One region of the Bacillus sp. JZ39 genome, then DNA from elsewhere that is predicted to be linked to it. Evidence: a T-box and tRNA genes for the amino acid it is inferred to sense, from the RefSeq annotation. Region 1 holds a T-box; the other regions hold tRNA genes.

Region 1 (4,084 bases):
GTTCTTTCGTTGCATCGGCAGGAACCTGTAATTTCGCTTTTACTTTTCCGTTCAGCTGAACAACGATTTCAACTTCATCATCCACAAGTTTTGTTTCATCATATACAGGCCAAGCTTCGTAGGCAATTGTGCCGGAATGGCCAAGCTTCTCCCAAAGCTCTTCCGCTAAGTGTGGCGCGATAGGAGAAAGAAGCTTCACGAAGCCTTCCATATATTCTTTCGGCAGTTCTGTTGCTTTATAAGCTTCATTAATAAAGACCATCAGCTGGGAAATACCTGTGTTGAAACGAAGGCCTTCATAATGGTCTGTGACTTTCATAACCGTTTCATGATAGACGCGCTCCAATGTTTCACCAGCGCCTTCAACGATTTTGCCATTAAGTTCACCGTTTTCTTCAACAAATAGGCGCCATACACGGTCAAGGAAACGACGCGCACCGTCTAATCCTGATTCAGACCAGGCGATTGAAGCATCAAGAGGCCCCATGAACATTTCGTACAATCTCAGTGTATCAGCACCGTGAGAGGACACGATTTCGTCAGGGTTGACAACGTTCCCTTTAGATTTACTCATTTTTTCGTTATTTTCGCCGAGAATCATTCCTTGGTTGTACAGCTTTTGGAACGGTTCTTTCGTCGGCACTACACCGATATCATAAAGGAACTTATGCCAGAAGCGGGCATACAGAAGGTGAAGCACGGCATGCTCTGCACCGCCGATATACATATCGACCGGAAGCCATTTTTCCAATTTTTCTGGTGATGCCAGCTGATCCGGATTGTGCGGATCAATATAGCGCAAGAAATACCAGCAGCTTCCCGCCCATTGCGGCATTGTATTCGTTTCTCTTCTTCCTTTTTTCCCTGTCTCAGGGTCTGTGACTTCCACCCACTCTTTAATGTTCGCAAGCGGTGATTCGCCCGTTCCGCTCGGTTTGATTTCATCCGTTTTCGGCAAAATCAGCGGCAGCTCCTCTTCAGGGACAGCTGTTGACGTTCCGTCTTCCCAATGAATGACCGGAATCGGCTCGCCCCAATAACGCTGGCGGCTGAAGAGCCAGTCACGAAGACGGTACGTCACTTTCTTCTCACCGTTTTTCGTTTCTTCCAGCCAAGCGATCACTTTCTCAATCGCTTCCTGTTTGTGAAGGCCGTTCAGGAAATCAGAGTTCACGTGCTCGCCGTCGCCAGTATAAGCTGCTTCCTCAACGTTCCCGCCTTTTACGACTTCCTTCACCGGAAGGCCAAATGTTTTGGCGAATTCAAAATCACGCTCGTCGTGGCCTGGAACTGCCATGACAGCACCTGTTCCGTATGATGCAAGAACATAATCCGCAATCCAAATCGGCAGTTTTTCTCCGTTTACAGGATTGATCGCATACGCTCCTGTGAATACGCCTGTCTTTGTTTTCGCAAGATCTGTGCGTTCAAGGTCACTCTTTGATTGAATTTCTTTGATATAAGCTTCAACAGCTTCTTTTTGCTCAGCCGTTGTGATGTTTTCCACCAATGCGTGTTCCGGGGCAAGGACAGTGTATGTAGCGCCAAACAGCGTATCTGGTCTTGTTGTAAACACCGTAAAGGAATCATCATGTCCATCTATTGCAAAATGAACGTGAGCGCCTTCCGAACGGCCGATCCAGTTGCGCTGCATATCTTTAATGCTTTCCGGCCAATCAAGCTCTTCCAAATCCTCAAGGAGCCTGTCCGCATAAGCGGTGATTTTCAGCATCCACTGCTTCATTGGGCGTCTCTCTACCGGATGGCCGCCGCGTTCGCTCTTGCCGTCAATGACTTCTTCGTTGGCAAGAACCGTACCGAGCGCAGGGCACCAGTTTACAGGCACTTCGTCAACGTAAGCAAGGCCTTTTTCGTATAGCTTTAAGAAAATCCATTGCGTCCATTTATAGTATTCAGGGTCAGTCGTATTGATTTCGCGATCCCAGTCATATGAGAAGCCAAGCGCTTGAATTTGGCGGCGGAAGTTATCAATATTCTGCTTCGTAAACACAGCAGGGTCGTTCCCTGTGTCAAGGGCGTATTGTTCAGCTGGCAGGCCGAATGCGTCCCAGCCCATTGGATGAAGGACATCATAGCCCTGCATGCGCTTCATGCGGGACAGAATATCCGTAGCTGTGTATCCTTCAGGATGGCCGACGTGCAACCCAGCTCCAGACGGATAAGGAAACATGTCCAGCGCGTAAAATTTTTGTTTTTCATTATTATCAAGAGTGGCAAATGTTTTGTTTTCAAGCCAATATGTTTGCCATTTCTTTTCTATCTCTTTGTGCTGAAAACTCAAAGTAAAAACCTCCTTCTGATTGAATACGGCGTGTATGGTTCAAGTATTGACGGGAAGGAGAGAATTATATTCAGAATATTCCCAAACTAAAAAAAACTCCCTCATCCCAAAAAGGGACGAGAGACTTTCGTTTTCCCGCGGTACCACCCTCGTTAGCGCGGCATACGCCGCACTCACTTGATACTTTTAACGCAGTTATGCGTCAGCGGCTTTTCACCGCTGCAACTCTGAGGTGAGTTCGGAAACAAACTTGATTGACTTTCACCAGCCGTCAACTCTCTGCAACAATATCTGTTTCTTACTGCTCCTCTTCATTGTTCTTATCGCAACCGTAATCTAACTGTATTTTATAGAATTCTGTTCATAAGTGCAAGCAGGTTTGTATACAATGGGAATGTACCCTGAACGGGCGAAGATTGAGGACAATTATTCGGGTGGAGTTTTGGTTTGACGTTTGGACTCGGCCGGTTCGCCGCCGCTGTTCAGTTCTCTCACAAAGTCAAAACTTCTGAGAACAGCTTCACCGCCGTAGCCTGAGATAATGGATAAGATGACAAGTTGAATTCCTGAATCGGGGTCAGCGGATAATACAAGTAAAATGGAAGCTGTCATTCCGATAAACCAATCTTCCAAAAATCCAAGGTAGATAAACCGCTTCGTCATTCTGGGCTTCTCCAGCCTGCCTCTCTTTTTCACATGACCGAGAATCCCCATGATTCCTCCAATTACACAAGCAATAAGTACCTGATGCAGCATCTTCATCATCACCTTCCTAAAGCCCTTATTTCGTAAAGCGACTTCAGGCCATCCAGCCCCCTTAAACGATTCCGATGATTTTCGATATCTACATACCGGCAAATCTGTAAAAAGCTTGTTTCTTCCATTATATGTGAACACATGATCGGTAAGCTTGATGCATTGGATTCATTTTTCACCCAGTGACATTGACCTAGTCACCTATTTAGCATGTAAAAAACCTTTCCGTTCATATGTTCAAATTCTGTTCTTATTTTTAGTGTATACGAGGACAAGCCCTAATGACAAACAACAAACTGCACTTGCTTGAATCAGAACATGTGTTGTGCTACGGTTACTGTAGAATTCATTTTAAAAAAGGGGAATATCAGGCTTTCGCATAGCAAGCTGACGGCCTAAGGGGGATTTATATGGCTAGTTTTCAATCATTTGGGATACCAGGACAGCTGGAAGTCATCAAAAAAGCGCTTGATCACGTGCGAGTCGGTGTGGTAATTACAGATCCCGCACTTGAAGATAATCCTATTGTCTACGTAAATCAAGGCTTTGTTCAAATGACCGGCTACGAGATCGAGGAAATTTTAGGAAAGAACTGCCGCTTCTTACAGGGGAAACACACAGATCCTGCAGAAGTGGACAACATCAGAACCGCTTTACAAAATAAAGAACCGGTCACCGTTCAGATTCAAAACTACAAAAAAGACGGAACGATGTTCTGGAATGAATTAAATATTGATCCAATGGAAATAGAGGATAAAACGTATTTTGTCGGAATTCAGAAAGACATCACCAAGCAAAAAGAGTATGAAAAGCTTCTCGAGGATTCCCTCACGGAAATTACTGCACTTTCAACTCCTATTGTCCCGATTCGCAATGGCATTTCGGCTCTTCCGCTAGTCGGAAACCTGACAGAGGAGCGATTTAATTCCATCGTTTGCACATTGACGAATATCTTATCAACATCCAAAGATGATTATTTGATCATTGATTTATCCGGATTGGCCCAAGTGAACGAACAAACGGCCG
Region 2 (4,084 bases), 1.6 Mb from region 1:
GATTGATTCTGCAGTGTCATTAGCTAAAGCTGTAGATAATATGGGCTATAAACGGATTTGGTTTGCAGAGCATCATAATCACGACGCTTATGCAAGTGCAGCAACCGTATCAATTGTACAACATATATTAGCAAATACAAAAGACATTCGCGTAGGTTCAGGGGGTATTATGTTGCCAAATCATTCCCCATTAATCGTAGCGGAGCAATTTGGAACACTTGAAACATTATATCCAAATCGTGTAGATTTGGCATTAGGACGCGCACCCGGAACGGATCAAAAAACGGCCGATGTGATTCGTCGTTCCAACCATAATGGAGTGTTTTTCTTTGAAAGAGAAGTAAATGATATTTTGCGTTTTGTCGGGGATAAGAGTGTACAGGGTGAGGTTCGCGCTTATCCGGGTATTGGAACGCATGTGCCTGTTTTTGTGTTAGGATCCTCAACGGATTCAGCGGAAATTGCTGCAAAGCTTGGTTTACCCTATGCATTTGGCGCTCAATTTTCCCCCATTCGATGGAAGAAGCGCTCTCTATTTATCGAGAAAATTTCCAACCGTCTTCTTATTTACAAGAACCTTATGTGATCGCTTGCATTAATGTGATTGCAGCAGAATCTATAGACGAGGAATCTTTTATTTCTGCAAGTCATTTGCAGGTGTATATTGATATTTATACAAATAATTTAAGTAAGCTTATTCCACCCACTGAAAACTTCCTAGAATCGTTATCACAGTTTGAATTAGAAATTCTCCACAGTCGACTGGGGTATACAATCATGGGTGATCGAGAAACAATTCGTCGCGAACTAATTGATTTCCAACAAATGTATCACGCAGATGAATTAATTGTGTTATCTAATATTTACGAATTGAGCAAGGAAATTCAGTCGTACGAGATTTTAAAACAGGTTGTGGATGAGTTGTTTAAAAAAAGAATGGAGCAACTTTAGAAATCGAGTCAGTTGTATTAGCTTATGTTCTCCTCAAGCGCGATTGTTAAACAAGAAAGAAAAGGGTGATACATATTAATCATGTATAATATGTATCACCCTTTAGTTTTTTGAACGAATAGGACATGGTTCGTTTCTTTTACAATGAACGGATATCTTTTTCCTAATAAACAGAAGGAACTGCCGACCGTTTGGATGATTACTTTAAGTAACTGGTGAGTTTTGGTGAGCAACTCTTCTCTCATAGCCGTATTTCCGCACAAAAAAATAATACCAAAGGTGGTTAAACCCTTGGTATTATTGAGATGCGGCCGAGAGGACTTGAACCTCCACGGGTTATTCACCCACTAGGCCCTCAACCTAGCGCGTCTGCCATTCCGCCACGACCGCGTGATCATTAAATTGTGTTTGTGCTGGTTTAGTAGGCTCTTAACCTAGTAAAACCGATTTGCGTGCACTTTGTAAATAAAGTGCGGGTGAAGGGACTCGAACCCCCACGTCGTAAGACACTAGATCCTAAGTCTAGCGCGTCTGCCAATTCCGCCACACCCGCAAAAAGACAAATGGTGAGCCATGAAGGACTCGAACCTTCGACCCTCTGATTAAAAGTCAGATGCTCTACCAACTGAGCTAATGGCTCTTACTATTAGATTTCAAAAATAAAAATGGCTGGGCTAGCTGGATTCGAACCAACGCATGACGGAGTCAAAGTCCGTTGCCTTACCGCTTGGCTATAGCCCAACGAAATGGAATGACCCGTACGGGATTCGAACCCGTGTTACCGCCGTGAAAGGGCGGTGTCTTAACCGCTTGACCAACGGGCCGATGGTTGAGAACTTATATCGAAATCTTATGGCGGAGAAGGAGGGATTTGAACCCTCGCGCCGCTTACGCGACCTACACCCTTAGCAGGGGCGCCTCTTCAGCCACTTGAGTACTTCTCCAATATGGCTCCACAGGCAGGATTCGAACCTGCGACCGATCGGTTAACAGCCGATAGCTCTACCACTGAGCTACTGTGGAATAATGAGACAAGACTTATTATATCAGCCTTGATTTGCAGTGTCAAGAGGTAAATGTTTTTATTTATCTCTCGTGACGACTTTTATAATGTAACATAGGCTTGCCATATTCGTCAACCTTTTTCACGAAAAAATTCTTTTTATTTTTCCGCGGCATTTTCCGCATCTGTATCTGTCAGGGTTCATGGCGCGCTTCTTTATATACTGTTGGCCGCAGGCCGTACAGATATACATATAAGTTTTTTTGTTTTCCGCTTTTTTCTTAAGGGGTGTACAGAACCTCGGCGCGTTGACCTGCTGCAATAGCATTCTAAAATCTCTGTCTCTGTGCTTGTACCCTTTTCCTTCAAGGTGGAGATGATAATGGCAGAGCTCGTGCTTGATGATGCCGATCAGCTCCTCCCTGCCGTGTTCAATCAGATATTTTCTGTTCAATTCAATGTTATGAGAGGTTAACAGGTACCTTCCGCCCGTGGTTTTAAGCCTGTCATTAAAAAGCGCCTGATGGCGGAACGGCTTTTTAAAATATGTTTTAGAAATATCCTCTGTCAGCTTTTGAAGCTCTATATTATCCATAGTGCACCTCACTTAAAAAACATTGAACGGGACAATTCACCGTTCGCATACAATATGGTAATCACCGTCCCTCTTATGATAAAAGCTGAGGAGGAATGAGCCTATGCCAAATTGGCTTAAAAAGCAGATGCAAAAAGCGTTCCTTGAAAAAGATAATTACCAAATTAAACTGCTGAATCAATGCTGGTATTTCTATAGGAAAAAACACTGCTCGTAAGCAGTGCTTTTATTTTACCATAGACAGCGATACTCTGCCTTTTTGTACATCTACGCCGTCAACCCAAACTGTCACAATATCGCCGACAGATACGACATCAAGAGGATGCTTGACGAATTGATTGCTCAATTTTGAGATATGCACAAGCCCGTCTTGTTTGACTCCGATATCAACAAACGCTCCAAAGTCCACTACATTGCGCACGGTGCCCTGCAGTTCCATTCCCTCTTTCAAATCTTCCAGCTGAAGGACGTCTGTTTTCAGCAAAGGCTTAGGCACCTCATCGCGCGGATCGCGTTCCGGCCTTGTCAGCTGTTCACAAATGTCTTTCAGAGTGATTTCGCCGATTCCCAGCTCTTTTGCCGTTTCAGAAAGCGCCAGCTGATTGATTTTGTCCTTCAATTCCGCCGTGCCGATATGTTCTGTTGAAAGTCCGAGTTTTTTCAGAAGCGCTTTTGTTTCTTTATAGCTTTCCGGGTGAATGCCTGTTCTATCCAAAGGCTCTGTCCCTTCCTGCACTCTTAAGAAACCGATACATTGCTCATAGGTTTTCGCACCGAGCCTTGGGATGTCCTTCAGTTCTTTTCGATTTGAAAACTTTCCGATTTCCTCACGTTTTTTGACAACGTTGCCTGCTACAGACTTCGATAATCCCGCTACATACTGAAGCAGCGCGGCGGAGGCTGTGTTGACGTTTACTCCCACCTGGTTTACGACCGTTTCGACTACAAACCGCAGAGATTCATTTAAGCGTTTTTGGCTGACGTCATGCTGATACTGTCCGACACCAACAGACTTCGGATCGATTTTAACGAGCTCCGCAAGCGGGTCTTGAAGTCTTCGCGCAATAGACACGGCACTGCGCTCTTCAACCTTAAGGTCAGGGAATTCTTCTCGGGCCAGCTCTGAAGCCGAATAGACGCTTGCACCCGCTTCATTGACGATCACATAATAAATTTTGCGCGGCATGTCTTTCAGTACATTGACGATGAATTGTTCTGTTTCTCTGGATGCTGTGCCGTTTCCGATCGCCACCATCTCGACTTGATACTGCTCAAGAATCTTTTTCACTTTTTCATGGGCTTCTTTTGTTTTGTTGACTGGCGCATGCGGATAGATCACATCAATTTCCAAGACTTTTCCAGTCTCATCTGACACAGCGAGCTTACAGCCGGTTCGAAAGGCTGGGTCAACACCGAGAACGGTTTTGCCTTTCATCGGCGGCTGCAAAAGAAGTTTTCTCAAGTTCTCTGAGAAAATATGAATCGCCTGTTCATCAGCTTTTTCTGAGAGCTCTTTCCTGATTTCACGCTCGATT
Region 3 (4,084 bases), 1.2 Mb from region 1:
GTATCTAATCCTGTTCGCTCCCCACGCTTTCGCTCCTCAGCGTCAGTTACAGACCAGAGAGTCGCCTTCGCCACTGGTGTTCCTCCACATCTCTACGCATTTCACCGCTACACGTGGAATTCCACTCTCCTCTTCTGCACTCAAGTTCCCCAGTTTCCAATGACCCTCCCCGGTTGAGCCGGGGGCTTTCACATCAGACTTAAGAAACCGCCTGCGAGCCCTTTACGCCCAATAATTCCGGACAACGCTTGCCACCTACGTATTACCGCGGCTGCTGGCACGTAGTTAGCCGTGGCTTTCTGGTTAGGTACCGTCAAGGTACCGCCCTATTCGAACGGTACTTGTTCTTCCCTAACAACAGAGCTTTACGATCCGAAAACCTTCATCACTCACGCGGCGTTGCTCCGTCAGACTTTCGTCCATTGCGGAAGATTCCCTACTGCTGCCTCCCGTAGGAGTCTGGGCCGTGTCTCAGTCCCAGTGTGGCCGATCACCCTCTCAGGTCGGCTACGCATCGTCGCCTTGGTGAGCCGTTACCTCACCAACTAGCTAATGCGCCGCGGGTCCATCTGTAAGTGGTAGCCGAAGCCACCTTTTATGTTTGAACCATGCGGTTCAAACAACCATCCGGTATTAGCCCCGGTTTCCCGGAGTTATCCCAGTCTTACAGGCAGGTTACCCACGTGTTACTCACCCGTCCGCCGCTAACATCAGGGAGCAAGCTCCCATCTGTCCGCTCGACTTGCATGTATTAGGCACGCCGCCAGCGTTCGTCCTGAGCCAGGATCAAACTCTCCGATAAAGTAGTTTGACTGACTACGCACATCGCTGTGCGATTTTTAAAAACTGAATTAACAGGTACGTTTTGTCTTGTTTAGTTTTCAAAGATCATTTTGTTTGTCCGCTTTGTTAAAGCAACTTTATTAGTATACAACGTCACTTCTTCAAAGTCAACAACTTTTTTTAAAAACTTTTGGTGGAGCCTAGCGGGATCGAACCGCTGACCTCCTGCGTGCAAAGCAGGCGCTCTCCCAGCTGAGCTAAGGCCCCATAAAAAATGGTCGGGAAGACAGGATTCGAACCTGCGACCCCATGGTCCCAAACCATGTGCTCTACCAAGCTGAGCTACTTCCCGATTTCCCATCTATTCTATTAAAAGATATGGCGCGCCCGAGAGGAGTCGAACCCCTAACCTTTTGATCCGTAGTCAAACGCTCTATCCAATTGAGCTACGGGCGCAAAACATAATGCCGAGGGCCGGACTTGAACCGGCACGGTAGTCACCTACCGCAGGATTTTAAGTCCTGTGTGTCTGCCAATTCCACCACCCCGGCGTGGATGGTATAGTTGGAGCGGAAGACGGGATTCGAACCCGCGACCCCCACCTTGGCAAGGTGGTGTTCTACCACTGAACTACTTCCGCAGACAGGATGTCCAGTTTTTCTAACTGTTATCCTATATAATGCGGGTGAAGGGACTTGAACCCCCACGTCATAAAGACACTAGATCCTAAGTCTAGCGCGTCTGCCAATTCCGCCACACCCGCGTAAAATGGTGAGCCATGAAGGACTCGAACCTTCGACCCTCTGATTAAAAGTCAGATGCTCTACCAACTGAGCTAATGGCTCTTCTACAAGAGACTTGAGTATTATATCATATAAAAGTGGTGCCGGCAAGAGGACTTGAACCCCCAACCTACTGATTACAAGTCAGTTGCTCTACCAATTGAGCTACACCGGCATAATGGTGGAGGATGACGGGCTCGAACCGCCGACCCTCTGCTTGTAAGGCAGATGCTCTCCCAGCTGAGCTAATCCTCCATAATTGCACTAACGTGCAATTGCTTGGCGGCGTCCTACTCTCACAGGGGGAAACCCCCGACTACCATCGGCGCTGAAGAGCTTAACTTCCGTGTTCGGTATGGGAACGGGTGTGACCTCTTCGCTATCGCCACCAAACAAATTGAGAGTGTTCTCTCAAAACTAGATAACAGATGTGGCATCATTCAAAAATATGGTTAAGTCCTCGATCGATTAGTATCTGTCAGCTCCATGTGTCGCCACACTTCCACCTCAGACCTATCAACCTGATCATCTTTCAGGGATCTTACTTCCTTGCGGAATGGGAAATCTCATCTTGAGGGGGGCTTCATGCTTAGATGCTTTCAGCACTTATCCCGTCCGCACATAGCTACCCAGCGATGCCCTTGGCAGAACAACTGGTACACCAGCGGTGCGTCCATCCCGGTCCTCTCGTACTAAGGACAGCTCCTCTCAAATTTCCTGCGCCCGCGACGGATAGGGACCGAACTGTCTCACGACGTTCTGAACCCAGCTCGCGTACCGCTTTAATGGGCGAACAGCCCAACCCTTGGGACCGACTACAGCCCCAGGATGCGATGAGCCGACATCGAGGTGCCAAACCTCCCCGTCGATGTGGACTCTTGGGGGAGATAAGCCTGTTATCCCCGGGGTAGCTTTTATCCGTTGAGCGATGGCCCTTCCATGCGGAACCACCGGATCACTAAGCCCGACTTTCGTCCCTGCTCGACTTGTAGGTCTCGCAGTCAAGCTCCCTTGTGCCTTTACACTCTGCGAATGATTTCCAACCATTCTGAGGGAACCTTTGGGCGCCTCCGTTACCTTTTAGGAGGCGACCGCCCCAGTCAAACTGCCCACCTGACACTGTCTCCCCGCCCGATAAGGGCGGCGGGTTAGAAGGTCAATACAGCCAGGGTAGTATCCCACCGATGCCTCCACCGAAGCTGGCGCTCCGGTTTCCAAGGCTCCTACCTATCCTGTACAAGCTGTACCAACATTCAATATCAGGCTGCAGTAAAGCTCCACGGGGTCTTTCCGTCCTGTCGCGGGTAACCTGCATCTTCACAGGTACTATAATTTCACCGAGTCTCTCGTTGAGACAGTGCCCAGATCGTTGCGCCTTTCGTGCGGGTCGGAACTTACCCGACAAGGAATTTCGCTACCTTAGGACCGTTATAGTTACGGCCGCCGTTTACTGGGGCTTCAATTCGCACCTTCGCTTACGCTAAGCGCTCCTCTTAACCTTCCAGCACCGGGCAGGCGTCAGCCCCTATACTTCGCCTTACGGCTTCGCAGAGACCTGTGTTTTTGCTAAACAGTCGCCTGGGCCTATTCACTGCGGCTCTCTCGGGCTTGCACCCTAACAGAGCACCCCTTCTCCCGAAGTTACGGGGTCATTTTGCCGAGTTCCTTAACGAGAGTTCTCTCGATCACCTTAGGATTCTCTCCTCGCCTACCTGTGTCGGTTTGCGGTACGGGCACCTCTCACCTCGCTAGAGGCTTTTCTTGGCAGTGTGGAATCAGGAACTTCGCTACTATATTTCGCTCGCCATCACAGCTCAGCCTTATGGGAAACGGATTTGCCTATTTCCCAGCCTAACTGCTTGGACGCGGATATCCAATACCGCGCTTACCCTATCCTCCTGCGTCCCCCCATTGCTCAAATGGTGAGGAGGTGGTACAGGAATATCAACCTGTTGTCCATCGCCTACGCCTTTCGGCCTCGGCTTAGGTCCCGACTAACCCTGAGCGGACGAGCCTTCCTCAGGAAACCTTAGGCATTCGGTGGAGGGGATTCTCACCCCTCTTTCGCTACTCATACCGGCATTCTCACTTCTAAGCGCTCCACCAGTCCTTCCGGTCTGGCTTCACAGCCCTTAGAACGCTCTCCTACCACTGTTCGAAGAACAGTCCGCAGCTTCGGTGATACGTTTAGCCCCGGTACATTTTCGGCGCAGAGTCACTCGACCAGTGAGCTATTACGCACTCTTTAAATGGTGGCTGCTTCTAAGCCAACATCCTGGTTGTCTAAGCAACTCCACATCCTTTTCCACTTAACGTATACTTTGGGACCTTAGCTGGCGGTCTGGGCTGTTTCCCTTTCGACTACGGATCTTATCACTCGCAGTCTGACTCCCAAGGATAAGTCATTGGCATTCGGAGTTTGACTGAATTCGGTAACCCGGTAGGGGCCCCTAGTCCAATCAGTGCTCTACCTCCAAGACTCTTACCTTGAGGCTAGCCCTAAAGCTATTTCGGAGAGA

What was found. The T-box of region 1 lies ahead of leuS (leucine--tRNA ligase). A T-box ahead of a tRNA ligase gene usually reads a tRNA of that ligase, here a tRNA-Leu.
Region 2: it encodes a tRNA-Leu, which carries the amino acid that the T-box ahead of leuS (leucine--tRNA ligase) is inferred to sense. The anticodon was not compared.
Region 3: it encodes a tRNA-Leu, which carries the amino acid that the T-box ahead of leuS (leucine--tRNA ligase) is inferred to sense. The anticodon was not compared.

Annotation. Positions count from the first base shown of each region.
Region 1 covers NZ_CP096389.1:2,880,745-2,884,828, forward strand. The annotation lists gene leuS (leucine--tRNA ligase) at 1-2,302, opposite strand, end outside; T-box leader at 2,412-2,626, opposite strand; gene M1D65_RS14795 (DUF4257 domain-containing protein) at 2,729-3,064, opposite strand; gene M1D65_RS14800 (blue-light photoreceptor) at 3,469-4,084, shown strand, end outside.
Region 2 covers NZ_CP096389.1:515,953-520,036, reverse strand. The annotation lists partial or broken gene M1D65_RS02695 (LLM class flavin-dependent oxidoreductase) at 1-951, shown strand, start outside; tRNA gene M1D65_RS02690 (tRNA-Leu) at 1,258-1,341, opposite strand; tRNA gene M1D65_RS02685 (tRNA-Leu) at 1,423-1,504, opposite strand; tRNA gene M1D65_RS02680 (tRNA-Lys) at 1,516-1,591, opposite strand; tRNA gene M1D65_RS02675 (tRNA-Gln) at 1,618-1,692, opposite strand; tRNA gene M1D65_RS02670 (tRNA-Glu) at 1,704-1,775, opposite strand; tRNA gene M1D65_RS02665 (tRNA-Ser) at 1,805-1,895, opposite strand; tRNA gene M1D65_RS02660 (tRNA-Asn) at 1,900-1,974, opposite strand; gene M1D65_RS02655 (SprT family protein) at 2,097-2,549, opposite strand; gene cmpA (cortex morphogenetic protein CmpA) at 2,653-2,766, shown strand; gene M1D65_RS02645 (Tex family protein) at 2,776-4,084, opposite strand, start outside.
Region 3 covers NZ_CP096389.1:92,188-96,271, reverse strand. The annotation lists rRNA gene M1D65_RS00545 (16S ribosomal RNA) at 1-802, opposite strand, end outside; tRNA gene M1D65_RS00540 (tRNA-Ala) at 975-1,050, opposite strand; tRNA gene M1D65_RS00535 (tRNA-Pro) at 1,059-1,135, opposite strand; tRNA gene M1D65_RS00530 (tRNA-Arg) at 1,163-1,239, opposite strand; tRNA gene M1D65_RS00525 (tRNA-Leu) at 1,249-1,334, opposite strand; tRNA gene M1D65_RS00520 (tRNA-Gly) at 1,349-1,423, opposite strand; tRNA gene M1D65_RS00515 (tRNA-Leu) at 1,464-1,546, opposite strand; tRNA gene M1D65_RS00510 (tRNA-Lys) at 1,553-1,628, opposite strand; tRNA gene M1D65_RS00505 (tRNA-Thr) at 1,665-1,740, opposite strand; tRNA gene M1D65_RS00500 (tRNA-Val) at 1,745-1,820, opposite strand; rRNA gene rrf (5S ribosomal RNA) at 1,843-1,958, opposite strand; rRNA gene M1D65_RS00490 (23S ribosomal RNA) at 2,014-4,084, opposite strand, start outside.